Regions from separate parts of the Amorphus suaedae genome, predicted to be linked through region 3. Evidence: riboswitches for the same ligand, from Rfam matches in the RefSeq annotation. Region 3 holds a riboswitch; each other region holds the start of a gene.
What was found. A riboswitch is a leader RNA that binds a small molecule or an ion and turns the genes downstream of it on or off. The one in region 3 is predicted to bind cobalamin.

Region 1: another riboswitch for cobalamin. It lies ahead of bluB (5,6-dimethylbenzimidazole synthase); the one in region 3 lies ahead of AB7M35_RS20905 (CbtB domain-containing protein).
Region 2: another riboswitch for cobalamin. It lies ahead of cobU (bifunctional adenosylcobinamide kinase/adenosylcobinamide-phosphate guanylyltransferase); the one in region 3 lies ahead of AB7M35_RS20905 (CbtB domain-containing protein).

Annotation. Positions count from the first base shown of each region.
Region 1 is NZ_JBRJIT010000001.1:1,802,866-1,812,311, reverse strand. Features, by position in the region: gene AB7M35_RS08210 (mandelate racemase/muconate lactonizing enzyme family protein) at 1-357, shown strand, start outside; gene AB7M35_RS08205 (alpha-hydroxy acid oxidase) at 362-1,510, shown strand; gene AB7M35_RS08200 (MarR family winged helix-turn-helix transcriptional regulator) at 1,577-2,074, shown strand; gene meaB (methylmalonyl Co-A mutase-associated GTPase MeaB) at 2,118-3,140, opposite strand; gene AB7M35_RS08190 (DUF1131 family protein) at 3,199-3,750, opposite strand; gene AB7M35_RS08185 (DUF3574 domain-containing protein) at 3,846-4,256, opposite strand; gene bluB (5,6-dimethylbenzimidazole synthase) at 4,369-5,064, opposite strand; cobalamin riboswitch at 5,107-5,346, opposite strand; gene AB7M35_RS08175 (hypothetical protein) at 5,441-5,896, opposite strand; gene AB7M35_RS08170 (cytidine deaminase) at 6,697-7,179, opposite strand; gene scpA (methylmalonyl-CoA mutase) at 7,188-9,350, opposite strand.
Region 2 is NZ_JBRJIT010000001.1:174,478-183,923, reverse strand. Features, by position in the region: gene cobN (cobaltochelatase subunit CobN) at 1-622, opposite strand, end outside; gene cobW (cobalamin biosynthesis protein CobW) at 622-1,653, opposite strand; gene cobU (bifunctional adenosylcobinamide kinase/adenosylcobinamide-phosphate guanylyltransferase) at 1,650-2,198, opposite strand; cobalamin riboswitch at 2,371-2,606, opposite strand; gene AB7M35_RS00800 (hypothetical protein) at 2,659-2,937, opposite strand; tRNA gene AB7M35_RS00795 (tRNA-Asn) at 3,147-3,221, shown strand; gene AB7M35_RS00790 (hypothetical protein) at 3,627-3,890, shown strand; gene AB7M35_RS00785 (excalibur calcium-binding domain-containing protein) at 4,004-4,303, shown strand; gene AB7M35_RS00780 (enoyl-CoA hydratase-related protein) at 4,568-5,386, opposite strand; gene AB7M35_RS00775 (feruloyl-CoA synthase) at 5,425-7,290, opposite strand; gene hpaR (homoprotocatechuate degradation operon regulator HpaR) at 7,490-8,065, shown strand; gene AB7M35_RS00765 (class I adenylate-forming enzyme family protein) at 8,297-9,446, shown strand, end outside.
Region 3 is NZ_JBRJIT010000002.1:1,536,765-1,546,210, forward strand. Features, by position in the region: gene AB7M35_RS20860 (NAD(P)-dependent oxidoreductase) at 1-179, shown strand, start outside; tRNA gene AB7M35_RS20865 (tRNA-Ala) at 307-382, shown strand; gene AB7M35_RS20870 (HupE/UreJ family protein) at 543-1,541, opposite strand; gene AB7M35_RS20875 (peptidylprolyl isomerase) at 1,538-2,368, opposite strand; gene AB7M35_RS20880 (DUF3604 domain-containing protein) at 2,445-4,370, opposite strand; gene AB7M35_RS20885 (hypothetical protein) at 4,652-5,194, opposite strand; gene AB7M35_RS20890 (ferredoxin--NADP reductase) at 5,637-6,410, shown strand; gene AB7M35_RS20895 (hypothetical protein) at 6,456-6,785, shown strand; gene AB7M35_RS20900 (hypothetical protein) at 6,782-7,066, shown strand; cobalamin riboswitch at 7,086-7,301, shown strand; gene AB7M35_RS20905 (CbtB domain-containing protein) at 7,349-7,540, shown strand; gene AB7M35_RS20910 (CbtA family protein) at 7,790-8,542, shown strand; gene AB7M35_RS20915 (AraC family transcriptional regulator) at 8,553-9,446, opposite strand, start outside.

The DNA.
Region 1 (9,446 bases), on a different contig from region 3:
GACCTGCTGGTCGGCGGCGCGGTCGACGTGATCCAGCCGAACGTCGTCATCTGCGGCGGCTTCACCGCCGGCCTGAAGATCGCCGGCATGGCCCAGGCCCACAACGTCGAGATCGCCAACGGTGGCGCGTTCCCCTTCCACAACATGCACCTGCATGCCGGACTGGCGCATGGCGGCCTCGTCGAGTGGCACCTGATCTCGGTGGAGATGTGCAAGGAGCTGTACTCCGACCTGCCGGAGCGCAACGGCTCGATGCTGACGCTTCCGGAAACGCCGGGGCTGGGCTTCGTCGCCGATGCGGACGCGCTGCGCGAATACGCCAAGCGCCCGACCTCGCGCGGCACCGGCAAGGGCTGAGGCGATGGCCGGCAGCTGGAGCTCGGTCGACGATCTGCGGCTCAGGGCCCGACGCCGTCTGCCGCGGTTCGCCTTCGACTTCATCGACGGCGGCGCGGGCAACGAGGCGAGCCTCCGCCGCAACGTCGAGGCCTATGGGCGCGCGACGCTGACGCCGCGCGTGCTGCGCAACGTCGACGGCGATCTGGCGACCGCCACGCCGTTCTTCGGCCGGACGTGGCGGGTGCCGTTCGGCGTCGCCCCGATCGGCATGGCCGGCATCGCCTGGCCGGGGATCGACGGCTGGCTCGCCGCCGGCGCCGAGCGCGCCGGCGCGCCCTACACCGCCTCGACCCCCGCCACCGACACGCTTGAGGCGCTGCGGCAGGCGGCGCCGACCTCGTCGTGGTTCCAGCTCTACGTGGGCAAGGAGCAGTGGATCGTCGACGACCTGCTGCGCAGGGCGGAGGCGGCCGGCTACGACACCCTGCTGGTGACCGCCGACGTGCCGAAGCCGGGCAAGCGGCTGCGCGACATCCGCAACCGCTTCATGCTGCCCTTGCGGCCGAGCGCGCGGATGGCCTTCGACGTGGCCACGCACCCGGCGTGGTCGCTGGCGATCGCCCGCTCTGGCTCGCCGCGCTTCCGCAACCTGGAGACCTATACCGAGAGGAGTTCGGCGAGCTCGCTGGCCGAGTTCATGGCCTCGCAGAGCTCCGGACGCCTCGACTGGGGGCTGTTTGACGAGATCCGGGCGACCTGGAAGGGCCGGCTGGTCCTGAAGGGGGTGCTGTCGCCGGCCGACGCCGTCGAGGCGGTCCGCCGCGGCGCCGACGGAGTGGCGGTTTCCAACCACGGCGGCCGGCAGCTCGCCTCCGCGCCGGCGACCCTCGACGCGCTGGGCGCGGTCCGCGCGGCGCTCGGCCCGGACGTTCCGGTCCTGCTCGACGGCGGCATCCGCAGCGGCGAGGATATCCTCAAGGGGCTGCTGGCGGGGGCGGACTTCGTGCTGATGGGGCGGCCGTTCGTCTACGCCGTCGGGGCCTATGGCCAGGCGGGCGCCGAACGGGTGTTCGATCTTCTCCGGGCCGAGCTGGTCAACGCCATGGCCCAGATCGGCCTCGCCGACATCGCGAACCGCGCCGACTTCACGGACTGCTTGCGCCTCGGCTGAGGCCGTTGCATCGAAGTGCCGGCGCCCGCGCCAGCACGAATTGGCCAGCATGGAATGGATGAAGTCGTGAGCATCGTCGAAAGCAGCCGCGAGACCGCCAGCCCGCCCGAGGTCGAGCTGGGGCTCCTGGAGGAGTTCGTCGGCTTCTACCTGCGCCTGGCCTACGAGAGCGCGTTCCAGGATTTCTCCCAGGTGCTCGGTCCCGATTCGCTGAAGCCGGGCAACTTCGCGCTGCTGTCGCTGATCCACGAGAATCCCGGCATCACCCAGACGGTGCTGGCGCGCGCCAGCGGCCGGGACAAGTCGAGCGTGACGGCCGGTCTGCGGCAGCTCGAGGACAAGGGCCTGATCGAGCGCACCCGCCTGGAGGACGACCGCCGCTCCTACGCCAGCCGGGTGACGCCGGAAGGCCTGGTGGTCTACGAGCGCATCGCCGACAAGGCCCACACCCACATGCGCCGGCTCGACGACATCATCGGCGACCGCAAGCCGATGCTGATGGCCGCCCTCAAGGACATCGTCGCGGGGCTGGCGCAGAAGGCCGCCGACGACAAGCTCGGCTGAGCGGCCGGGGCGGGCGCCGCGCTCCGACGGGGCATTGGCGGAGCTAGATCTCGCCCAAGCCCATCATCCGGGCGATCTCGTCGGCCGCCACGGTTGCGGCGACCTCGCCGTCGCCCACCGAGCTCTCCAGCTCGCGCACCCGAGAGCGGACGTCCGGGCGCATGTGGATGGCGGCCATCATCTGTTCGCGGATCATCGTCCACATCCAGGCGACCTGCTGGCGCTGGCGCTTGGCGTCGAAGCTGCCGGTCTTCTCGCCGCTGGCGCGGTGGTTCAGCACCTCCTGCCACAACCGCTCCAGGCCGTCGCCGGTGAGGCCGGAGACGGTGATGACCGGCGGCCGCCAGGCGGCGTCGGAGGCGGTCAGGATCTGCAGCGCGCTGCGGTATTCCGCCGCCGCCTGCATGGCCCGGGGCGCGTTGTCGCCGTCCGCCTTGTTGACGGCGATGACGTCGGCGATCTCGATGACGCCCTTCTTGATGCCCTGCAGCTCGTCGCCGGCGCCGGGCAGGCCGAGGACGAGGAAGGTGTCGACCATTTCCGCCACCGCCGTCTCCGACTGGCCGATGCCGACGGTTTCCACCAGCACCACGTCGTAGCCGGCCGCCTCGCACAAGAGCATCGTCTCGCGGGTGCGCGCGGCGACGCCGCCGAGCGTGCCGGCCGAGGGGGAGGGTCGGATGAAGGCGTTCGGATCGACGGCGAGGCGCTCCATCCGCGTCTTGTCGCCGAGGATCGAGCCGCCGGTGCGGGTGGAGGAGGGGTCGACCGCCAGCACCGCGACGCGGTGGCCGGCCTTGGTCAGCATGGTGCCCAGCGCGTCGATGGTGGTGGACTTTCCGACGCCGGGCACCCCTGTGATGCCGAGGCGGACGCCGCCGCCGGTGTCGGGCAGCAGCGCCTGCAGGAGGCCGCGGGCGCGCCTGCGGTGGTCGATCTTCTTCGATTCCACCGTCGTGATGGCGCGGGCGAGCGCCGCCCGCTTGCCGGAGCGGATGCCGTCCAGGAGACGGTCGAGCTCCGGATCGGGTCCAGTCGGGGAGGGGGTGTCGCGATCGCTCGTCATGGGGCTCGAACTTTGCCCCAGATTCGCCGCGGCCGCGACACCCGGGAGGGACGGCCGGTCAGGACTTCCAGATGATGCGCTGAAGCTCGGCATCCTTGAGGTCGCTGGCGCTCGGCAGTTCGTCGAACGGTCCGCGGTAGCCGGGGATCGCGAACACCAGCGTCACGTCGCTGGCGCCGCGCGACGGGCATACCGCCATGCCGCGCCACAGGTTGCGGCCGACGCGGCAGGAGGAGCGGCTGACGCCGGCCTGGGCCATCGACATGCCGATGCGTTCGCCGCGCGGACCGGTCAAGTGCTGGGTGACGCCGTGGACCTCGCCGACCATGCCGTTCGATCCCTTGAAGACCTGGATCACCTGGATGCCGTCGCGGAACACCGCGAGCGTCCACGAGGTGCTGTTCTCCTGGGCCGTCTGGACGGTGCGGACCTCGCCCCACGGAAGCGCTTCCTTCAGCGCGGACTCCGAATAGCGGGTCGAGCCGTTGACCGGGCCGGCGCCGCTGCTGGTGATGCTGAGGTAGGTCTCGGTCGGGTAGGTGGCCTCGTCGCCGCTGGAAACGCAGCCGGCCAGCGACAGGGCGAGCGCGGCAATCAACGCGAAACGCATGGTGTCTTTCCTGGTTACAGGGTGAGAAAACGGAGCGGCCGGACGTCGGGTCCGGCCGGCGGGGCCCATAGGGCGCCAACAGAGTGAACGAACGGTCAATCCGCGACGACCTCGACGGGCTGGCGCGTATGGAAGACGCCTGTCTGGTGGAAGCGTTCCTTGTAGATCGACTTCAGTTCGCCGAGTTTGCCGGTCGCCTCGGCCGTGTCGGGATGGACGATGACGAGCATCTTCGTCGTTTCGGTGAGGACGCCCGAGGCTTTGGTGGAGGTCCCCTGGCCGTAGGCGGACAGGACCGTCAGCCCGTCGGGAAAGCGCGGGGTGACCTCGTCGGCGAGGAATGTCGACCACTCCTGCTCGCTGACGCCGCCGTCGGGACTTTCCATGCCGAAGTAGATCGTCGACTGGACCATGGCGGTGTCGGATTGCGCCGATGCGTCGCGGCCCATGAGGGGAGACGCGGCGAGGAACGCGGCAAGGACGACTGCAACGATGAAGCGCGGCATGGGAACCCTCCGTTGGCGATGTGTTTTTCTGTCCGCCGGAAATAGCATTCTTTCACGTGTTTGAGCATTCCCCCGTCGGCGGCGCGGCGCACGGCCCCGTGATCGCCGGCCGTCACGCGCTCCAGCGGTCGTGGCGGACGACGGCGTCGAGCGGCAGGCGCGATGCCCAGCGCCGCGCCTCCAGCTCCGGACGGTCGAACAGCCGGTCGACGAAGCCGACGCAGAGATAGGCGACGATCGCGACCTCGGACGGGATGCCGAGGATGGCGCGCACGTCGGCCTCGCGGAAGATCGACACCCAGCCGACGCCGACCCCTTCGGCGCGGGCGGCGAGCCACAGATTCTGCACCGCGCAGACGGTCGAGTAGAGGTCGGTGTCGGTCTGGTGGGTGCGGCCAAGCACCACCGGCCCGCCGCGGCGGCGGTCGCAGGTGACGCAGATGTTGAGGGGCGCCTTGCGGATGCCTTCGAGCTTCAGCGCCCGGTAGCGCTCCGCCCGCTCCCCCACGAACATGGCGGCGGCCTCGGCGTTGGCGGCGAGGAACGCGGCGTGGATCTCGGCCCGCACTTCCGGGTCGCGGACGAGCAGGAAGGTCCACGGCTGCGACAGCCCGACGGACGGCGCCGCGTGGGCGGCCTCCAGGATCCGCCGGAGCACGTCGTCGGGCACGGGATCGGCGCGGAACTCGTCGCGCACGTCGCGCCGGCTGCGGATCGCCCGGTAGACGGCGGCACGCTCGGCCGGATCGAACGCGCCGGCGGGCACGAGAAGGTCGGCGGACGGGTCGGGGACGGCGGAATGCGGCATGGGTCGGCCTCGCGACGGCAACGCCCCGCCGCGATCCAGGCGGAAGGGCCATCGCGTTCGGCCGGTCTTCTGGCTCCGGTTCATCCCCGTCCGGCGCCTTCCCGGCCCAGAGCAGTTCCCGTTCGGATCAAGCGATCTGAACGAAAGGGAATTGCTCGTCGATTGGTTGGCCAGTGGCAGTCTGCCGGACAGGTCCCCGTTACAGCGTCGGGCACGCTACGGATTTGCACCGCATTTCCGATTCTCCCGCGCGAGGCGGGCACCGAACGGGCCAAGTCTGGCGAAACGGGGCCGCCGGAGCAAGGGCCGCGGTGTCAGGGGCGATCATTCCGACGGGGGCGTGTCGGGTTCTTCCCTGTCGGGAGAGGTCGGGGCATCAGTCGTTCGGGCAGACGAGATTGACGCCGAGCGTGTAGCAGCCGCTCGCCCGGGTCCGGGTCGGGGAGGGCGGCCCGATCGAATCGGAGCCCGGATCGGGACGGGCCTCGCGCGGGCCGATCTCGTCCGGATCCGGCTGGGTGGAGGCCGGCGCCGTCCCATAGGGAACGCCGTAGCCGGGCGGCGGTCCGGAATTCCGCCAGGCCCAATCGCCGATCGCGTCCAGCCCGACCGCGCCGGCCGCGGCGGCCGCGCCCCAGTCCGCCGCGTCCCGCTTGTCGTACATCGACGGGCTGTAGCGGTCGGCCTGCCAGTTCGCTGGCGGAGCGTTGAAAGGCTGCTGTCCGCCCGAAGGCGCGCCGTAGCCACCGTCCGGCCCGGCGCGGGACGGCGACCGGCTCCAGCCCCGATCGTCCACGCGCTGGATGGTACGGGCGTGCGGCGCATCCGCCATCGCCGCGGCTCCCGCATGACCCGCCAGAGAACCGGCCGATGCCGTTGGCGCGCCGATCAGACCGACCAGCCCCACGGCCATGAGAGCGAGGCGAGCGGAGCGGCAGCTCGGTGTGAAGGCGCGCATTTGGTTTTCCCCGGCCAGGCATCAGCGGATGCGGCAAGGAAACGGCTCGAGCCTGTCGCCAGGCTTGCCTATCCGGAAGCAGGGCGTCGATCATGTTTGCGCGCACTCGCGACAAGTCGGCGGAGCCGCGTAAGCCACGCCGTGGGGATCACAACGCATGCTCGCTTTCCCGGCGCGAGACGGACGTTAGCAGAGCGCTTATTCTGCAAAATCTCAGAGATACACTACAAAAATACTAAGTTTGGAAATCCTAGCCGCATGCTTTTGTAAAAGATAAATCTAAAGTCACTGGTTGCAATTTATACCATAGCAGGGTGAATAGATCCTCGGAGACTGCGTAGCATACGGGTTGTTCGCTGACTCATTCGAGTACGGACTTCCGTAACGACCGTAGGGGTTATTAATTGAGTCTGGGCTATAGGGACTTCCGTAACGACCATATGGGTTGGCGACAGAGTTTGGATCGTAGCGATTGTTATTTAAGTTACCAAGGTATCGACCATCTTGAGAGCGCAGATAAGGTGAGGACTGCGCAAAAGCATTCGTGATGGCGATGAGTGAAACTATGGTGACGACTATGGTGCGGCGCATCGCTTTCTCCTATCCGAAGGCTAATATCCTGCACCCTTCGGTGGTGTTGGGCAAATGACCTCTTGTCTTGATTTGTGTGACGCTCAGCCGGGCAGCGACGCCCGCCCGAAGGCGTGCGGCAGCAGGGCGTCGATGGAGGTGGCGAGCACCCGCGACAGGTCGCCGGCGCAGCACAGCACCGGAATGTCGGCGTTGGCGAGGCCGGCGAACTCGGCGATCATCTGCCGGCACCGGCCGCACGGGGTGACGATGGCCGAGGCGGTGCTCCCCGCGCTCTTCAGGTGGCCGGTGACGGCGATGGCGGTGACGACGCGGTCGCCGGCGTTGTTGGCGGCCACCAGCGCGGCCGCTTCGGCGCAGATCGCCAGCCCGTAGGAGGCGTTCTCGAGGTTCGACCCCTGGTAGACGGCGCCGGACGCGGCGCGCACGGCGGCGCCAACCGCGAAGCGGGAATAGGGGGCGTGGGCGTTGGCGGTGGCCGCGTAGGCGGCGCGGCAGAGGGACTGGTCCTCGGCCGAAAGCTCGGCCAGCGGCCGGCCGCCCTCATCGGCGTCCGGGGCGGTCACCGGCGGGCTCACTCGGCCGCCTGGCGGGGCGCGTAGCCGAGCTTTTCGTTGAGCTTGGCGATGAGGTCCACCGCGGCATCGGCGATCACGGTGCCGGGCGGGAAGATCGCGGTGGCGCCGTCGCGGTAGAGGGCCGCGTAGTCCTGGGGCGGGATGACCCCGCCGACGACGATGAGGATGTCCTCGCGCCCCTCGTCGGCAAGTGCGGCTTTCAGCGAGGGCACCAGCGACAGGTGGCCGGCGGCGAGCGACGAGACGCCGACGATGTGCACGTCGTTCTCCACCGCCTGCCGGGCGCATTCCTCGGGCGTTGCGAACAGCGGACCGATGTCGACGTCGAAGCCGAGGTCGGCGAAGGCCGAGGCGATCACCTTCTGGCCCCGGTCGTGGCCGTCCTGGCCCATCTTGGCGACCAGGATGCGCGGCCGCCGGCCGTCGTTCTCCTCGAACGCCTCGACCAGCTCCTGAACCTTCCGGATCTTCTCGCCCATCGATCCGCTCTCCCGCTTGTAGACGCCCGAAATGGTCCGGATCTCGGCCTTGTGGCGGCCGAACACGGCCTCCATGGCGTCGGAGATCTCGCCGACGGTGGCCTTGGCGCGGGCCGCCTCGATGGAGAGCGCCAGCAGGTTCTCGCCCCCGGCTGCCCCGGCGGTCAGGCGCTCGAGCGCGGCCTTGGTGGCGGCCTCGTCGCGCTCGCCGCGCAGCCGCGCGAGCTTCTCCACCTGGCTCTTGCGCACGGCGGCGTTGTCGACCTTGAGGACGTCGATCTCGGCCTCGTCCTCGGGCTTGTACTTGTTGACGCCGACGACCGTCTGCGCGCCGGAATCGATGCGCGCCTGGGTCTTCGCGGCGGCCTCCTCGATGCGCAGCTTGGGGATGCCGGCCTCGATGGCCTTGGCCATGCCGCCCAGCCCCTCGACCTCCTCGATGTGGGTGAGGGCGCGGGCCGCGAGATCGGCGGTCAGCCGCTCGACGTAGTAGGAGCCGCCCCACGGGTCGATCGGGGTGGTGGTGCCGGACTCCTGGGCGAGCAGGATCTGGGTGTTGCGGGCGATGCGGGCGGAGAAGTCGGTCGGCAGCGCCAGCGCCTCGTCGAGTGCGTTGGTGTGCAGCGACTGGGTGTGGCCCTGGGTGGCGGCCATCGCCTCCAGGCAGGTGCGGACCACGTTGTTGAAGGGATCCTGCGCCGTCAGCGACCAGCCGGAGGTCTGGCAGTGGGTCCTGAGCGACAGCGACTTTTCCGACTGGGGCGCGAAGTTGTCGCGCATCAGCTTGGCCCAGAGCAGGCGGCCGGCGCGCAGCTTGGCGATCTCCATGAAGACGTTCATGCCGATCGCCCAGAAGAAGGAGAGGCGCGGCGCGAAGGCGTCGATGGACATGCCGGCGGCGACCCCGGCGCGGGCGTATTCGATGCCGTCGGCCAGCGTGTAGGCGAGCTCCAGGTCCGCCGTCGCGCCCGCTTCCTGCATGTGGTAGCCGGAAATCGAGATCGAGTTGAACTTCGGCATGTTGGCCGAGGTGTAGGCGAAGATGTCGGAGATGATCCGCATCGACGGCTTCGGCGGGTAGATGAAGGTGTTGCGGACCATGAACTCCTTCAGGATGTCGTTCTGGATGGTCCCGGCGAGCTTCTCCTGCGGCACGCCCTGTTCCTCGGCCGCCACGATGAACAGCGCCAGCACCGGCAGGACGGCGCCGTTCATGGTCATCGACACGCTCATCCGGTCGAGCGGGATGCCCTGGAACAGGGTGCGCATGTCGAGGATGGAATCGATGGCGACGCCCGCCATGCCCACGTCGCCGGCCACCCGCGGGTGGTCGGAATCGTAGCCGCGGTGGGTCGGCAGGTCGAAGGCCACCGACAGGCCCTTCTGGCCGGCGGCGAGGTTGCGCCGGTAGAAGGCGTTGGATTCCTCCGCCGTCGAGAAGCCGGCGTACTGGCGGATCGTCCAGGGCTGCTGGACGTACATGGTCGGGTAGGGGCCGCGCACGAAGGGCGGCAGGCCCGGATAGCTGTCGGCGAAGCCCAGCCCGGCGCGGTCGTCGGGGCCGTAGACGGACTTCACGGAAATGTCCTCGGGCGTCACCCAGGCGTCGCCGGCGTCCATCTGGGCGGAGACGGTGGGCGTCTTCCAGGCAATCTCAGAGAAATTGGGCACCGCCGTCATGGGCGTGATCCTCTTTGGAACAAGAGCAAGCCAACAGCTCACTCTCATCAAATTCTCGCAAACTGAGACCATTCCCGCAATTCTATGACCGCGGAT
Region 2 (9,446 bases), on a different contig from region 3:
AGAAGACCAGGGCGGCGACGGGGGCGCCGGGATCGCGCCAGTTCGCCCGCACACGGTCGAAGCCGACGGCGCCCTCGCCCGGCCAGTAGCAGCCGGCCAGCGGGATCGGCTGCGGTTCGGGCGGGCGCTCGGCCCGGCCGAGGAGATGGGCGGCGAAGCGCAGCGCATGCGCGCGGTTGCGGGCGCCGCCCTCCACGCAGTAGCGCCAGAAGGTGCGGGCGTCGTCCTCGCCGACGGTGCCAAGCTTCGCCAGCGCCTCCGACCAGCGCGCCTCGCCCGGCACGATCGCCAGCTGCACGCCGCGCTGGCGGGCGAGCGTTTCCAGGGCGTCGACGCCGTGGGGCCAGTAGGCGGTGCCACCGAGCAGCCGCACGATGACGAGCTTCGCGTGCCGGAAGGTCTTCTCCAGCGCCAGGTCCACCGACAGCGGGTGGGCCAACGTGACAAGGCTGGCCAGCCGCAGGCTCGGAAAGTCGTCGGGCAGCGCCTCGGCGGCTTCGGCGAACGCCGACAGCTCGGAATCGGCAGCCGACAGGATGACGATCTCGGCCGGCGTCAGGTCGAGATCGACCGCCTCGTCGGCGCTTTCGATACCGGAGGAGCGGGCCGCGAGAAGATGCATCAGGCCGACGCGGGCGCCATCAGCCCTTCGACCGCGCTCCGATCCATGTCGTGCGCGCCGATCACCACGACCCCGCCGGCCGCCTCGCCCGGACGGCCGAACCAGGTCTCGACGCGGGGCCCGACGGCCTGGACCACCAGCGGCGCCGGACGGCCGGCAACGGCGAGCCGCCCCTTCACGCGCAGCACATCGTCGCGGCCGACGATCGCCTCCACCCAGGCGCGGGCGCCGTCGACGTCGGCGAAGGCGGGCGGCATGACCACGAAGGAATCGAAATCGTCGTGCTCGTGGTCGTGATCGACCCCATGATGGCCGGCGCGCGCGGCGACGTCCTCCTCGGCGGCGGCGACGATGCCGAACAGCACGTCGACCGGAACGTCGCCGGCGCGACCCTCGACGGTCTGCACGCCGGCGCGGATGCGGCCGGAGACCTGGTCTCGCACGGCCGCGAGCGACGCCGCGTCGACGAGGTCGGTCTTGGTGAGCACCACGAGATCGGCGCAGGTGAGCTGGTCCTCGAACAGCTCCTCGATCGGGCTTTCGTGATCGAGCGCCGGGTCGGCCCGTCGGCGCGCCTCGACGGCAGCGAGATCGGAGGCGAGCCGGCCTTCCGACAGCGCGTGGGCATCGACCAGCGTCACCACGCCGTCGACGGTGACTCGGGTCTTGACGGTCGGCCAGGCGAACGCGCCGACCAGCGGCTGCGGCAGCGCCAGCCCCGAGGTCTCGATGACGATGTGGTCCGGCGGCACGGCCCGGTCCAGCAGCGCCTCGATGGCGGGCAGGAAGTCGTCGGCCACCGTGCAGCAGATGCAGCCGTTGGTGAGCTCGATGACGTCCTCGTCGGCGCAGTCCGGATCGACGCACTCGGCGACCAGGCCGCCGTCGAAGCCGAGGTCGCCGAACTCGTTGACAATGACGGCGATGCGCTTGCCGTCGGTGCGTTCCAGCAGGCGGCGGATCAGGGTCGTCTTGCCCGCCCCGAGGAAGCCGGTGACGATGGTGGCGGGGATGCGGGGTGCGAGGGTCAAAGCACGATCTCCGGGGATGGGGATTTGGGAAGGACGAGCGCGCGGCCGGCGACCACCAGGACGACATGGTCCATGGCGGCGGCCAGGCGCTGGTTCATGCGACCGTGGTGGTCGCGAAAGGCACGCGCGAGCGCGTTGGCCGGCACGATGCCGCTGCCGACCTCGTTGCTGACGACGACGACGGGGCCCGGCAGGCGGGCAAGCGTCTCGGCGAGGATGCCGACCGCGCGATCTGGTTCGGTGCCGGCTTCCAGGAGGTTCGACAGCCACAGCGTGGCGCAATCGAGAAGGATCGCGGTGTCGGGCCCGGAGGCCTCGAGCAACGCCTCCGCAAGCTCCAGCGGCGCGTCGACGGTGCGCCAGTGATCGCCGCGACGGGCGCGATGGTGCGCGATGCGGTCGGCCATCTCGCCGTCGCGCGCGGGTCCGGCGGTGGCGACGTAGACGGGGGTGCGGCCGGAAGCCTCGACGAGGGATTCCGCGTAGGTGCTCTTGCCGGAGCGTGCGCCGCCGAGCACCAGCACCGATTTGGCCGTCGCGCTCATCGGCCGCCTGCGCGCCAGGGACGCAGCGGCATGGAAGCGGCGAGGCGCCGGCACGCACGGGCACCGCCCGCATAGGGGGCGCGGGGGCCGGGTCGAGCACGGAAAGTGGGGCCGGACAGCGCCGGATCAGACATAGCGGGCCTCCATGAGCCGTCCACCCGACGGCCCGGGATGAAGTCGTGCGCGCTCGGCCGGTCTCCTGGCTCGCGGGTCACGACCCCTCCTCCGCCTTCCCGGTTTCCCAGTGGCTGGCGGTCGGGACCGCCGAGGAGAAAGGGCTCGCCGCTTACAGTTGCGGGGGCAGCTGCGGCTTCGCGCGCCCGACAGGCGCCGCTCACCGCATTCCCGAAGAGCCGACGGACAGGCCGTCCGCTCACCGAAGCACCCGCCGACCATGCAAGAAATGCGGCGGCCATGCAATCGGGCAGCGCCGATCGGCCGGTTCAGCCTTGGGCGGTACTCAGCGATCCGCCGCGGGGCGCTCGGCTCCGGGTCCGGGCTTCGGTCTGCCGGCGAACGGCCGCTTCCGCCCCCACCACACCTCGGTGCGGCGCCGCAGGCGGCGCATGACGGGGCTGTCGACGGAGAGCACGATCACCCCGAGCGGCAGCATCCAGAACCCCAGGATCGGCAGGAAGCCGAGCACGCCGCCGAGAATCAGCGCGACGCCGAGCCCAACGCGCACCGGCCGCGAGCGCGGCAGGGGAAAGCGTCTGCGCCCGAGCCTGATCTCTGCCATCGATCCCTCATTCTCTCCAAAACCCACGCGGCGGCATGCGCCGACGTGCTCATTCCCATGCCGTCCCGGCCCACGGGGCTTTTCGCGGGCCCGAAATCCGGGCGCCGGACTTGCATCCACAGCCGGAGCGCCAACATGTAGATGGGCGGGCTTGGCAACGCCGGGAAGGCTTGATATAGCCAGCCTCCTAACGAAAGACGTGGCCCTGTTCCTCGGTAGCTCAGTGGTAGAGCAATCGGCTGTTAACCGATCGGTCGCTGGTTCGAATCCGGCCCGGGGAGCCACCTCTTCGTTCTAGGCGTCGAGTGATCTTCAGACCTCCGCCTGTCCGCCTCCCCTCCGAACCGCGTATGACACCGACCTGCGGCTGATGCCTTGGCGACCGCTGGTCGTCTGTGCATCGGGTGCCGTCCGGGCGGCCGTGCTCCTCCAGACTTTTTCACCGTCCAGCGGAACCCGGCCGGTAGGCAATGCGTTGTCACTTCCACCGTTGCGGCGGATGAGGCAGCCCGCATCGGGCGCACACCACAAAGGTGGTGGCTCAAGTGCCCCTTAGCCTCTCTGGCGGGTCTATCCGTCACGATCCGCGTCCCGCCGCCGCGACGAGGAGCGGCCGCCTCGCTCTCCCATGGCGAGCGAACGGCCATAACGGCCGGAAAAGGCCGGGTGATCAAAAAGGAGGATCTGCCATGAAAGCACGTCAGAAGATCGGCGATGTGGCGAGCGTCGCCGTCGACGGCAGCCTGAGGACGGGGCGGATCACCGCGCTGGATGCGCGTGATGCGTCGCTCGTCCTTGCGGACGGTCGGACGGTCACGCGCCCGCGCGCGGCGCTCAAGGCGGTCCGCCCGTTCAGGCAGGCCATGCGGGGCGGACGGGAACTGGCGAAGCGGGACGGCCCGACCCTTGATTGGAGCCGCGGCCCGGGCAAGCGTCGCGCCGGCTGGCGATAGACCGCCGCGCGCCTAGCCCCTGTGCCTGCTCACTGCAATCGCGCTCGCCGACCACTCGGCGAGCTTGCATTGCTCCCGACGCTTCCCTCACATGGGGTGAACCGGGAGGGGGAATGCACAGGCTGATCGTTACCTTCGTCTGCGTGACGGCATTGGGCGCGGCTGCGGTTCCGCAGGTCAGTGCTGCCGGCATCTCCGGGTTTGCCCCCGCGTCAGAAAGCGCCCGCGGGCCAGCGGCAGATCAGGTCGCGGCGAAGCGCAGTTGCAAGGCGGTTTCGAGCTGCCGGGAAGCCGTGCAGATGTGGTGCGACGGCTACAAACGCGCCGACGCCGACAACGACGGCATCCCGTGCGAAAACATCTGTCATTCCAAGAAGGAGGTCGACGCGATCCGGGCCGAGATCGGCTGTTGAACGGATGGTCGGGGTGATGCCTCAGCCAGTGCGGTGCGCTCGCAACTCCTCGCCGTCCAGCCAGCGATGCCGACCCGACGCCACCAGATGCCCGGTTTGCCACAAGGCGGCGATGATGCGGCTGCTTCCCGTTGCGGCGACCATTTCGGTTCAGATCGACCCGGTCAGAATGCCGAGCAAGTGGCCAAAGCACTCACTCTCGAGCGATCCGCGATCGACCAGCCGTCCTGAGTTGCTCTGAACCCCGCCCGGCATGCTGCCCGCTCATTTCGGTTTGCCGATACCGGTAAAGTCTGGAGTACGCCTTTCTCCAAAGGCACGCATGGCCTCTTCCACCTCCGGGCCGCCGACAAGACCGGCCTGGGCATCACGCTCTGCATCGAGTTGGGCATCGAAGCCGTTGACGAACGCGCGATCCACCAGCCGGCGCGTCGCGACCTGACCGCTGAGAGGGCCGGCGGCGAGCCGCAGGGCCAATTCCATGGCGGTAGCCTGCAGGACGTCGTCGGCGACCACATCCCAGATCATGCCAAGGCCTGCGGCTTTCTCGGCGGAAATCCGCTCGCCGAGCAGCGCCACGCCGAGGGCCCGCGCGCGCCCGAGATGATGAGCGAGCTGCCAGGACGTGCCCAGGTCGGGCACCAGCCCGAGCTTGGAGGTAAACGTCAGAAGGAAGCCTGCCGAGCGCGCCGCGATCGTGACGTCGCCGGCAAGGGCAAGGCCCACCCCACCACCGGCAGCGATCCCGTTCACCGCAGTGACAATGGGGAAAGGAGCATTGCGGATGTCGCGGATCAGCGCATGCATGAGGCTGTCGAGCACCTCGGCACAGGCAGCGCCCCTCTTCTCCGGTGGGAGGTGATTGCCCATCATGGGATCGGACAGGTCCGCGCCGGAGGAGAACGTCCCCTCCGTCCCTGTCAGCACCATCGCCCGCACGTCGTCGGTCTCAACGAAGCCGGCGATTGCCGCCCGCAGTTCTTCGAACGTGCGACGGCGCAGCGCGTTCTTCGTCTCCGGCCGGGCGATTGCAACCACGCCGACTCCGTCACGGACGCTGATCTCCAGATCGCCCTGGTCCATTCGGTTACGCTCCAAACTTGGACGACCCGCGCCCGTCTTCATCCCGCCGGCACCTTGCCGGCGAGCAGCACCCGTCGATCGGGAGCCGCTGCGAAGAGCGCCTCCAGCTCCTGTGGGCGATTTTCCACGATCCGGCGGGCATTGAGCGAGCCCTTGTCGGACACCTCGCCTTGCTCCGGCGAGGGTGGCGACGCCTGCAGGATCGCCCGTCCGACGAACGTCGACGATCCGGTGGCTCGCCCGGCGAGATCGTCGAGAACCGACTGGAAATGATCCCGGACCAATGGGTTCGACGCCGCCAGCTCGTGCGAGGAAACCCGGCCGCCGGTGAGCGCGCCACAGGCATCCGGCGCGAGGAACACGATTGCCCCGACGCCGTCCTTCCCCTCCCCGACCAGAACGACGTCCTGGGCCGCCAGTCCGGCACGGGCAAGAAAGGCTTCTCGCAGTCCGCCGACGTTGACCCACGTTCCGGTGGAGAGCTTGAAATCCTCCGCCAGCCGACCGTCGAAGCGCAGGCCCCGGCCTGGATCATCCGACAACGGCGCGAGCGCGTCGCCGCTGCAATAGTACCCCTCGTCGTCGAAGGCCGCGCGTGTCAGCTCCGGCTCCCGCCAGTAGCCGGGCATGACGTTCGGGCCCTTGACCCTCGCCTCGTATTTTCCCTGCGACGGGACCAGCTTCAGGGTGACGCCGGGAAGTGGCAGGCCGGCGAGCCCCGTGGTTTCGCTCGGCCAGTTGGCGATCAGGGAAAACGGCGCGGTCTCCGTCGCCCCGTAGGCGCTCATCACCGGGGTTCGGAAGCCGACAGCTCCGACGGACAGGCGGTCGAAGGCTTCGAGGACGGGATCGGACAGGGCCGCGCCCGAGTAGAACACAAACTCGACGGAGCCGAAGAAACGTCGGGCAAAGGCCGGATCGTCGCGGAGATAGACGATCAGTTCGGCGAGCCCCTTCGGTACGGTGAAGTATGCTGTCGGCGCGACGTCCTTGAGGGAGTCGACGGTGATCGCCATGCCCTCGGCGGTCGGCTTGCCCGGATCGACATAGAGGCTACCGCCGAGATACGGGACCATCCCGAGGATCTGGTTGCCGCCGGACGTATGGTGCCAGGGCAGCCAGTCGACGAGAACCGGCGGCCGCCCGGCAACGAACGGAAGCGCCTGGGCGAACATCTGCTGCGCGCTCGTCAGCATCCGATGGGTGTTGATCACGCCCTTAGGCACTCCGGTCGAGCCCGACGTGAACAGGATCTTGGCCACCGTGTCCGGGCGGATGGCATCCGCGGCGCGCCCGACCGCAGCGCTCACCGGCGTTGCGAGAAGGGTCGAGAAGGGTGTCGCGTCGCCATTCCCCGGATTCGAAGCCACAACCTCGCACCCGGTCGGAGCCGCACCGGCGATCGCCTCCGCATAGGAGGCGATGTCGTCGCAGAAGATCAAACCGGGCGTCAGCTTCGCGAGGACATGGGCAAGCTTGGCCTGACCGCCGGCAAGGAGGGAATAGGCAGGATTCACCGGCGCATAGGGTATGCCGACATGCTGGGCGGCATAGGCGAGCACCGCGTGGTCGATGCCGGCGCCCGATAGGATCGCGATGGGGGTTTCCGACGTCAGACCCCGCGCCAGCAGCGCGGCCCCAACACACTGGATTGCCTGGGCCGCCTCGCCATAGGTCAGCCGGCGCCACCCGCGCGTTCCGGCACGCCGTTCCGCAATGAAAACCCGGTCGGGAAAATGCCGGCCTCCCTCGAGCAGCCGCGCTGTCAGGCACGTGGGATAGGTCTCCAGCGGCTGGCGCGACCGAAGCAGCGTCGCGCCATCGGGACGGGTCTCCGCGTCGACATCGATGACCGCAAGATCCAACGGACGGAATGGCGCGAACGTTGCGTCAGAATCGAGCATGCCGCACCGTCGACGCCGGCGCCCGACCGTCGGAACGGCATCCGTTGGTCACACGTCGCATGAGAGTGCATCGCATGGGGTCCTCCCGAGATATTTTTATTAACACATTTATTAATTGATCCCCCCGCCTCGCCGCAACTTGATTCTGTTCCCGGCATGCGGGAGAAGTTCTGACATGTAGAAACGGTGATAGAACGAAATGGCCAAGACGAAATCGGCGAAGAAGTCGACGCACCCTCAACTAACCAAAGAACAAGTCGCCGAAGCTCTTCCGCTGTCGATCGTGAGGGCGCGTGAGACCGTCATGAGTTGTTTCCGGACATTGCTGCGCAAGTACGGCCTGACGGAGCCGCAGTGGCGAGTCATCTGGACGATCGAATCCCTAGATGAGGTCGAGATGACGGAATTGTCGCGCATGACGGCGCTGCTGTTTCCGTCGCTGTCACGAATCGTGCGGGAGCTCGAGCAACGCGACTACATCAAGCGCCGCCCCGACCCGACTGACATGCGCCGGATGCTGATCTCGCTCAACGAACGGGGGGCCGCGCTTTTCGAGCTTGTTGCGCCCGAATGCCGCGCGGTCTATCGCGGCATCCGCGATGCCATGGGCACCGAGAAGCTGCACCAGCTGCAGTCGCTGCTCGTCGAGCTGGACGAGCGTGTCTCCACCATGGTCGTGCCCACGCCCAAGAGCGTTGGGTTGCCCGACCAGCTCTCCCCCGCCGTACAGCCGAAGACACGCGGCCGCCCCCGCAAGATGGCCGCCGAAGAATAGACCTGCTCCCTCGTCGCAGCCCACGCACTCCTGAGACCCACGACCACGAGACGGTGGTCCTGTGCACCCGATCGAGCGCTCGGGAAAGTGTGCTTGCGTTGATATTTAACATGTTTAATGATATGTATGTCTCAAATGGTCGGGCATACACCGCGAGATCGGATCCGGGCGAGGCAGCGATGCTGGCCACGGAGCTAAACCGATCCGATGACCTGCCCTGGGAGGGGACGCATGAAAGCCTGTCTCACGCAGCCGCTGAAGCGCGCGGCGCTGGTCAACCGCAACGGGGCGGCGACAATTGATGGCGCGCGTCGTCGGACCTGGGCGGAGGTGATCGACCGGGTTCCCCGCGCTGCCGGTGCGCTGCAGTCGCTCGGAATCGCGCCGGGTGAGCGCATCGCCCTTCTGGCGCTGAACGGCGACCGCTACTTCGAACTCCAGTTCGCCATCCCCTGGGCGGGTGCGGCACTCGTCCCGATCAACACCCGGTTGTCAGCCAACGAAGTCGCCGATGTCCTGCGGGATTCCGGCGCCGTTGCGCTGGTGGTCGACGATAGCCAGCGCGAGACAGTTGCCGCCCTCGGTGAGCTGACGGCCAACATGAAGGCGGTCATCAGCCTGTCGGAGACGCCGGCCGACGACTGGCTCGGCTACGAGGAGCTGGTGGCGAAAAGCGCGCCGATCCCGGATGCGATGCGCGGCGGCCAGGACATGGCGGGCATCTTCTACACCGGCGGCAGCTCCGGCCGATCGAAGGGCGTGGTGCTTACCCACGACAACCTCTCGACCAATGCGCTCAATGCGGTCGCCCTGATCGGCTACGACCGCACCAGCACCTATCTCCATGCCGCACCGATGTTCCACCTGACCGACGGCATGTCGACCTACTCGCTGACGATGGCGGGCGGCACCCACGTCTTCGTCCCGCGCTTCGACGCCCGCAGGTGCCTGGAGCTGATCGAGCGCCACAAGGTTACCCACATCTGCCTGGTGCCGACCATGATCGAGATGCTGGTGAAGCAGGCCGAGAGCGAGCCTTTCGACGCCTCCTCGCTGAAACAGATCCAGTTCGGCGCCGCCCCCATGCCCGAGGCGACGCTTGCGCGTGCGGTCGCGCTCTGGCCGGACCTGCTGTTCCTGCATGGCTGGGGCATGACGGAGATCTCGCCGCTCGGCATGCTGATGCCGTTCGAATGGCGGGATCCCAAGACCGCCGGCGAGCGACTGAAGTCGTGCGGCATGCCCGTCTACAACGAGGAGGCGCGGATCGTCGATCCGCTGGGCAACGAGTGTCCGCCGGGCGTCGTCGGCGAGCTCGCGGTGCGCGGCCCCATGGTGATGAAGGAATACTGGAACCTGCCAGAGGAAACCGCCAAGGCGC
Region 3 (9,446 bases):
AGCCGCCGGCCGCCGGCCATCCGCTGTTCGCCCTCGACGGGGACGCCGCCGACCGGCTGATTCTCACCCCCCACATCGGCGGCGTGACGCGGCAGGCGTGGGCGAGCCTGTTCCGGACCGCCTGGGACAACGTGCAGCGCGCCGTCGAGGGGGGAGCGATCCGGCACCGGGTCTACTGACCGGCCGCGCGCGGGCACCGGCTTCGGTGGATCGGTGGCGCGGGGGCATCCAAGTGCCTTGACACGAGGTGCCGGCGCACCCTACATCCGCGATGCTTTCCGAGGCCAGACGCCTCGCGAAGCCCCGGGGGCCGTAGCTCAGATGGGAGAGCGCTGCAATCGCACTGCAGAGGTCAGGGGTTCGATTCCCCTCGGCTCCACCAATCCCCCAGGAATTCCCGGCTGACCTGAAGCCGTTGAGTCCGAAGGCCCGGGCCGTCCGTGGGCTGTGCGGACGCGTGAGCCCTGCCGGGCATGGCGGCCATTGACCGCGTTGCACGAGGCCTCCGGACCAGCCCCACCGGGCGACCGGGGCGGCCCTTTTCAGAAGCCGCTGATCCTGTCGATCACCCAGAAGGCCGCGGTGCTGCCGATGGCGTAGCTCGCCACCCGGGTGCAGCGCGGCCCTTGCGCCGTGAGTACGGGGATCATCGCGCGCACCGCGAAGCCCGCGGCGAGCACCACCGCGATGAACATGAGCTGCCCCAGTTCCACCCCGGCATTGAAGGCGAACAGGGCGAGCGGCACGTCGCCTTCCGGCAGCCCGATCTCGCGCAGAGCGCCGGCAAATCCGAGGCCGTGGATCAGCCCGAAGCCGAAGGCGACGATCCAGGGAAACCGGTCGGTGAGCGGATCGCGCCGCTCCGGCGGCAAGGCCAGCTCGTAGGCGAGGAAGACGATCGACAGAGCGATCACCGCCTCCACCGGCGGCGACGGGATCTTCAGCAGTCCGAGCGCGGCGGCGGCAAGCGTGATGCTGTGGGCAAGCGTGAAGGCCGTCACCGCCCACAGGAGGCCGCTCGGCGTGCGGATCAGAAGGATCAGGCACAGCACGAACAGCAGGTGGTCGACACCTTCGAGGATGTGCGTGATGCCGAGCACGACGTAGCTGGTGAGCACCTCCAGTACGTCGGCGTCGGCCGGGACGACGAAGGCGGTTTCGGTCGCGGTGAGCCGGCGGACCTGGGTCTTGCCCGGCTCGGGCTCGTAGCGAACCAGCGCGTCGGTGCCCGTCCTGTCCAGCCCGTCGATGCCGATCCTGCCCCCCGACAGCCCGCCGGGGCAGGTCACGATCCACGAAGTCAGCCAGGCGCGCCCGTCGAACGCCGCCGCAGCGAGGGGCGCGCCGGAACACCCATCCGGCAGCTGCGCGGCAAGCGCCATCGGGCTGCCCCCCACGTCGGGCACCCGCCATGTGACGCGCCAGCGGTCCTGGCCCAGCGCTTCGAGGTTGAGGTAACCGGGATCGAGTGCATGCGCGGACACCGCCGAGGGCAGCAACGCGTTGAAGGTGAGGAACAAAGCCAAGACGAGGCGGGTCATTTCCCCAGAACCTCCTCGGCCGGCGGCAACGTGACCGTATAGCGGCCGAGCAATTGCTTTCCGAACGCCTCTCGCGTCTGCCTGGTCTGATCCGCGCGCCACTCGCGTTCGACGAGCGTGCGAATTTCCGAAAGCGGCGGGAGCCGGGCGGCGCTACGTCCGGTCACACGCACCAGATGCTGGCCATAGCCGCTCTTGACCGGCCCCTGCCAGGCACCCACCGGCAGTTTGGCAAGCGCCGATGCAAACTCCGCTCCGAAAATCCGGCCTATGACCGGAACCTGCGTCATTGGCATCGACGCCGGCAGCAAGCCGACCTCGCCCATTTGCGCTGGGTTGGAGCCGCCATCGAGTGCGACCTTTATCGCGACGGGATCCTCGGCCGGCGACAGCAGGACTTGCGAGAACGCGACCTCGGCTGGCTGCTCAAACCTGTCGGGGTTTGCATCGACATAGGCTTGCAACTGGGCATCATCGGGCTTCTGCGTTGAAGCGCCGGACTCTGCCAGAAACTGCATCTTCAAGACCACCCGCTGCCGGATGACCGGATCGCCGCGGTCCAGGCCCAATGTCAGCCCCTCGCGCATCAGGGCCTCTTCCGTGGCCCACTTGTGCATGAGCTCTTTCAGTTCTTCCGCACTGGGAGGGCGGTTCCATGCCGAGTTGAACTGGGCGACCAGGCGCGTTGCGTCATCCCGGCTCATCGTGATCGCATCGGCGGGCGACACAGCGGGCTTCGGGTCGATCAGTCGATAAGCCCCGAAAATACAGGCTCCGAGGACAAAAAAGTGCACCAGCGGCGATCTGAGGAAGGACTTGACGGCCATCAAGTATTTGTTCCCTGGTCATCCGTCTTACGAGAAGGTCGGGGCGGTTGCTCGGCCGTCCCGCAGGACGAGGGAACTACATTGCCGGCGTGTACCAGATCGGCGAGGTGTAGGCGCGCTCGGTGACCTCCATGGTGGCGTCGGCCGGGAAGTCGGCGTCCTTGAAATAGGCCGCGTCGTAGGCGGTCCAGCGCGGCGTCGGGATCTCGATCACCCGGGCGTAGTAGAAGGCCTTGAGCGACGGATCGAACTCCGGGTCCTGCCACACGGTGATCAGTTCGGGCGCGCCGATCGTGTTGGTCCAGGTGGCGTTCGCAACGTCCACGGTGTTCCCCACCAGCGGCACCTTGCCGTCGGCGTCGGGGGTGCGGTCGCCGGACCAGGCGACATCGAAAATCTTCTCCTGCAGCCCGCCGTCCGCATCGACCCAGCCCTTGATGATCTGGATGCGATCGAGATTTCCGGAGAACGGATCCTTGAGCGCGGCCACCAGGAAGCTGGGCGCCCCGGTGGGCTGCGTGGGCGGCGTCAGGTCTCCGCCCATCGGCACGCCCTTGGCGTAGCCGATCGTGGCCGGCGTGCGCCCGAGCGCATCCTCGGGAACGAAATCCCAACCGCCGAAGAAGCGCACGAAGATCCGCGGGCCGGTCGTGCCGTACACCTCCTTGCGTTTCATCGCGTCCCAGATCGCGGCGCGGGTGTTCTCGCTCGCCCAGACGGCGGTGAGCCCCGAGGCGCCGAGCTGCCAGTCCTTCACCGTGCGGCCCTCGAAGTCGAAGGCGTTGCCGGTCGAGCGCTCCGGTCCCGGCTCGCTGGCCGGGAACTTGCCGAAGAAGTTGTTCTCCTCCGCCGACGAGATGCCGGTGTGATCGTCGGTGGAGCCGACGAGCCCGAACTTGAACGGGTTGGTGCCGAGCTCGTCCTCCAGCTTCAGCCCGCGCTTCAGCGCCTCGCGGGCGTATTCGTACTGGATCATGCCCGGCTGTTTGGGCATCACGTTGAGGTTGCCCTTGTCCCAGATCTCGAAGTCGGCGAACTCGTCCGCCGGCGCCAGCGAAGGATGCTGTTCGGAGGTTCCCTTGCTCTGGGTCACCTCGTAGAGCGGCTCCCACTTGTTGCGCCGGATGGCCCAGTCGGCGTCGATCGGCTTGCCGTCCGGCGTTTCGGTCGCGAACATCAGGCCGTTCGACAGGTTGCCGTTGTGCGGGATGGCCAGCAGCCGCCCCCCGGTGGTCTCCTCGTAGGACTCCATCCAGTCCCAGAGCTTGTTCGGGAGCTCGGTGTCGAAGGTGGTCAGCGGCCGGACCTGGTCGGCGAGCGCCTTGCCGTCGCGGTAGATGATGTTGCGGTGGAGGTTGTTGCCGCCGCCGTAGTTGGAGGTCCATTCGTAGCCGATCAGGGCGGTGAAGGTGCCCGGATCGTCGTGGCTCTCGACGATCTCCGTCATCTTTCGCCAAATATCGAACTGGGTGTCCTTGTCGGTCATCGCGGCGGGAAGCTTTCCCGCGCCCTGAAGGATGATCATCTCCATCACCACGGCAGTCGCCGCGTCGCCGCCCTTCTTCATGCCGTCGTGCCAGCCCTTGAGAACCGGATCGGCCAGAAGCGCCGGGTCGCCGCCGTAGATGTTCGCGACGACGCCGAGCGCGTCGGAATGGTCGGCGACCACCATCCAGTCGTAGGGGCGCGAAAGCTTGACCCGCTGGCCGGTGTTCGAGGTGATCTCCTCCCCCTTGGCGTAGCGCAGCGCCTCGTCCGGGCCGACGCGTGTACCGCCAGCGAAGGCATCCGGCGACCACGAGGTGTGCAGATGTTGCTCTCCCCACAGCGGGCGGGTCGGGAAGTCGCGCCCCGCGTAGGGGGAATAGCCCGGCTGCTTGAAGAAGCGCTCGACCTGGGACGCCTCGATCGTGCCGGCGTCGGTGGTCACCGCGTCCTGGGCGAGCGCCGGGCACGCGACGAAGGTGGAGGCGAGAACGAGGAAAATGGAGCGCCGTGGCATGTGCAAGTCTCCCGCGTCACAAGAGAGCTTCGATGTCTGACTTCGGCACGCGTCTTTCGGCTGGGAGGGCCTATCTATCGTTGCATTTTAGCACATTCGTGATTTAGGGCGATTCCATTCGCACGGCGCTGCCCATCGGGGACCGGCTGACGCGGTGCGCGGGCATCCCGCGCTCGGCACGCGGTTTGGGCGCCCTTGCGACCGCAGGTGCAGGGTTGCGAACGGCCGGTCCGGGGAGGCATGCCCGGAAGGGGGCCCGGGCGCGCAGGGGGAGCGGCGGACTACTTCTTTTCGACGATCTCGATCGTCCCTTCGGGGAAGGTGATGTCGGCGAACTCGGGGTAGGCTTCCTTCAGGATCGCCTTCTGCTGTTCGTTGTCGAGACGCACGAGGTACCATTTCCCGCCATCGGCGAAGGCCAGCGTGTGGGTCTTCGTCTCGACCTTGCCGACGGTTTCTGCCTGCATCACCGTATGCGTCGGCACCAGAAGATAGGTGCGCCCGGTGGCGCTCTCGCCGACCTCGGCCGTGTCCAGGTCCATGCCGAACGAGACGATGGTGACGTCGGCCATCGCCTGCTCGATCTGGGTGGCGAGCCCTTCCTTCAGCTTGTCGAGCGGCACGCCGGCCTTGTCGGCGATGAATGCCAGCACCTTCGGCGGCACGACGTCGACGATCTGGTCGGTGTCGTTGGCGCGGATCGCCGTGTCGAAGGTCTCGACGCGCGTCTCCAGCGCCGCCCGATCCTGCGCCGGCAGTTCGAGGGCGAGGGCAGGGCCGGCGAGAACGAGCAGGGTGAGAAGGCCGAGGCCGGGAGCGCGCATGAAGGATCCTTTGTCGCTTGCGGGTGCCGGGGCGGCAGGGCGCCGGCCCGGATCAGGGGCGCCCCGCCGTATGCCGTGGCGGGACGGCAGCCCTTCAAGCCGGAGATCGTGACCGGGGTAAGACGCGGCCCGATATCGACGGTCCGGCGCGTCTCGCGGCGCCTTTCGGCGAGGGACTTGAGATGGCGCAAGGACATCCGAGCCCTCTTGCGCCCAGGTTGCCGGACGGGCATTGAGTAAAACTTGCCCTTGACCACCCCGTGCGGAAGCATGACTTACCTTTTCAGGCGCGGGCAGCACGGTCTACAAGCGCACCACGCCTGCGCGGGTCCCGGGACCCGCGCGCGGGCCACGACATGACGGCCAGAGCACCGCACAGCCCGGGCAGGGCGGCGGACGGCCACAGCGGGCGAGCGGCCCGCGCGACCAGAAGGACAGATTGATGGCGGCCATCAACGAAGAACGCGTCCTCTCCGTCACCCATTGGACGGATTCGCTGTTCTCCTTCACCACCACCCGCAGCCCGACCTTCCGCTTCGAGAACGGCCAGTTCACGATGATCGGCATGAAGGTGGACGGCAAGCCGCTGCTGCGCGCCTATTCCATGGCGAGCGCCAACTACGAGGAGGAGCTGTCCTTCTTCTCCATCAAGGTGCCGAACGGCCCGCTGACCTCGCGGCTGAAGAACATCGCCGTGGGCGACCCGATCCTGGTCGGCGAGAAGGCCACCGGCACGCTGGTCCAGCACGCGCTGCTGCCCGGCCGCACGCTCTACCTCTTCGGCACCGGCACCGGCCTGGCGCCGTTCCTGTCGGTCATCAAGGATCCGGAGGCCTACGAGCGCTTCGACAAGGTCGTGCTGGTCCACGGCTGCCGCCAGGTGCGCGAACTCGGCTACGGCGAGAAGATCGTTTCCGAACTGCTCGAGAGCCCCTATCTGGGGGACGTCGTGCGCGACAAGCTGCTCTACTATCCCACCGTGACGCGCGAACCCTTCAAGCACCGCGGCCGCATCACCGAGCTGGTCGAGACCGGCAAGCTCACGTCCGACCTCGGGCTGGAGCCGTTGTCGCCGGAGGCCGACCGGGTGATGCTGTGCGGCAGCCCCGGCATGCTGGCAGACTGCGGAAAGCTCCTGGAGGGGCGCGGCTTCGACGAGGGGTCGAACGCCAACCCCGGCCATTTCGTCATCGAAAAGGCCTTTGTTGAAAAATAGCGGGCCCGTCCGTCGGCACCCCGCCAGCCACGAGGTGCCTCGCCCATGATCGCCCGCCTGTCCGTGCTTACGCTGCTCCTCTTCGCCGTGCCGGCGCACGCCCAGGAATTCCTCGGCCACTTTTCCACCGGGCCGAGCTGCCAGGGGATGGACGCCGAGATCTCCAAGTCGCGGGTGGCGATCGGTCCCTTCGAGTGCAAGGTCAAGGAGATCCGCTCCCGCGCCGACGGGATGTTCCGGGTCGAAGGCATCCAGTGCACCGACGAGGGTGATGCGGCGGGAAGCGCGACGCTGTTCGGCAAGACGGCCGGCGGCAAGGTGTACTTCTCCTGGAAGGGGGATCCGGACATCCGCCTCTATCGCTGCGACCGGTGACGGAGACCGGCGGGGACCGCGCCGCCGTCTGGCGCACGGACCTCGACGCGCTGGAATTCGCGGTCGGGGCAGGGGCCGCCCTCGTGCACCGACTCGCCTTCCGCGCGCTGCTCGACGGCCCCGCCACAGCCGAATCCTGCATGGCCTTCTTTGCCGCCAACCACGGTCTTTTCCGGGCTGCCGCCGAGGCGAAGATCGCCAGGGCAGGCCTGCCTTCCGACGCCCGGTTTCACCTCACCAGCCGCGATCTCAGACGCGCCGTTTACCCCCGCTCCGATTGACATGCTGCGGCGCACCGGCTTATCTCGTTGGTGCGTTGGTTCTCGCGGGACGAGAGTCCCCGGGATGAAAAGGGAACACGGTGAGGACGACCCAAAAGGGGCCGAGACCGTGGCTGCCCCCGCAACTGTGAGCGGTGAGTGTCCGTTCGTTTCTGCCACTGGCCATTGGCCGGGAAGGCTGAACGGAGATGGTGACCCGCAAGCCAGGAGACCTGCCAAGCGCGACACTGGCCGGACGTCCGTCCGGCCCGTCCTTGCTCATGCTTGACCGGGAGGGTCAATATGTCCCCGACTTCAGCTTCCGCCTCTTCCTCTTCCATCCGCGTCTCCCGCTCGTCCAGTGCCGTCGTCCAGGCGCTGTCGGCGATGCTCCTCGGCGTGTTCGTCATCGGCGTGGCCGGGTTCACCCAGCTGCCCGCCGTGCACAACGCCGCCCACGACATGCGGCATTCGAACGCTTTCCCCTGTCACTGACATCCGGTCACCGACCGGGTCTGAGATTTTCCTGACGTCCGGACGCCCCGTGCGGACCGGCGTCTCTCATGTCATGATGTCGGCCGTGCGGCCGGACGCTCCGGAGGCCTTCCCGGTCGGGCGATGACGCCCGGTCGTGCGAAAACGGGTCCCGGGCGAGCAGCTTGAGCCTGTTTCCGCGCTCGGATGATCCGGGGTGGAGACGGTCAGGGTGCGTTCGGCGCGCAAGGCGGCCACAGGGAGCCGTTCATGTCCATTTTCCGTCCCATCGTCTTCACCGCCGTCCTCGCGGGCCTTCTGGTCGGCCTCGCGGTGACCGTCGTCCAGCACTTCGGAACCGTGCCGCTGATCCTCGCCGCCGAGGTCTACGAGAACGGCGGGGAAGCCGCACACGACCACGGCGCCGCCGGCAGCGACCATGGCGCCGCGCCCGCCGAGACCGAGGCGGCCGCCCACCACGAGCCGGCCTTCTGGGCGCCGGCCGACGGGCTCGAGCGCACCGCCTATACGACGCTCTTCAACGTCATAACCCAGGTCGGCTTCGGCCTGCTGCTAACGGCGGGGCTGGTGTTGTCGCGGCGCGCGATCACCTGGCGCGAAGGCTTCCTCTGGGGGCTCGCCGGCTTCGTGATCTTCTCCTGGGCGCCGGCGCTGGGGCTTCCGCCCGAGCTTCCCGGCATGCCGGCGGCCGAGCTCGGCGCGCGCCAGGCGTGGTGGATCGGCACGGTGGTGGCAACCGCCGTCAGCCTCGGCCTGATCGCCTTCGTCCGCTCGCCGCTGGCCGCCGCCGCGGCCGTGGTCCTCTTCGCCGTCCCCCACCTGATCGGTGCGCCGATGCTCGCCGAGATGGAGACCGCCGTGCCGGAGGCGCTGGAGCACCGCTTCGTGGTGGCGGCGCTGATGACGACGCTGTTGTCCTGGTCGCTGCTCGGCGGGCTGGTCGGGGCGCTCTTCCACCGCTTCGCCGCCGGCGAGACGGCGGACGGCATCGCGCACGCCTGACCTCCGGGTCTCAGCCCGTCCGGAACCGGCGCACGGTCTCGGACGGGCTCTCGCCGTAGCGCGCCTTGTAGCTTCCCGCGAACTTGCTCAGGTGGTCGAAGCCGCAGTCGGTGGCGACGTCGGTCACCGTGCGGCCGCTGCGGGCCGCCTCCATCAGGTCACGTCGGGCGAGATCCAGCCGCACCTGTCGCACATAGGCGATCGGCGTCAGCCCCAGATGGTGCTGGAACGCCTTGTGCAGGGTGCGCGGCCTGACCCCGGCCGCCTCGGCGATGTCGTCGAGGCGCAGCGGCTCGCGGGCGTGCACCTTGATGAACTCCTCCGCCCGCGACAGCGCCTGCGGCCGGGCCGATCCGGCATGGATCAGCCACCCGCCGGCCGAATGGTCGAGCGCCGTCAGCATCAGGTCGGCGAGGACCGCGCCGGCCCGTTCCGCCAGCCGCGGATGGGCCCAGCCGACGTCGCCCGCGCGGGCATCGCCGGCGAGCGCCCTCAGGAAGGCGAACAGGCTCGCGGTGCGGGCCTCCTCGACGGTGGGTGACGGCGCGAACAGCACCGGTTCGAGCGCCGTCCGATCGGCCTCCGGCATCCGGCCGGTCTCCTCCGCGCGCCATCCGGCGACCGCGGTGTCCAGCAGCGAGCGGTCCAGCCGCACGATCAGCTGGGTGCAGGAAGCGTCCCACGTCTTCTCGGTGCGGCGGTCGGGGTTGACGACGAACAGGCCGCCGGCGCGCACCGTCTGTTCGAGGCCCTCCTGCCGGTAGGTCGCTGCCCCCTCCAGCGTCCACTGCAGCATGTAGAAGTCGCGCAGCGGCGGCATCCCGATCACCGTCTCGGTGCCATAGGTGAGATGGTTCAGCGACAGCCCGCCCACGCTGGCATGGCTGTGGCGGAAGCCCGGCAG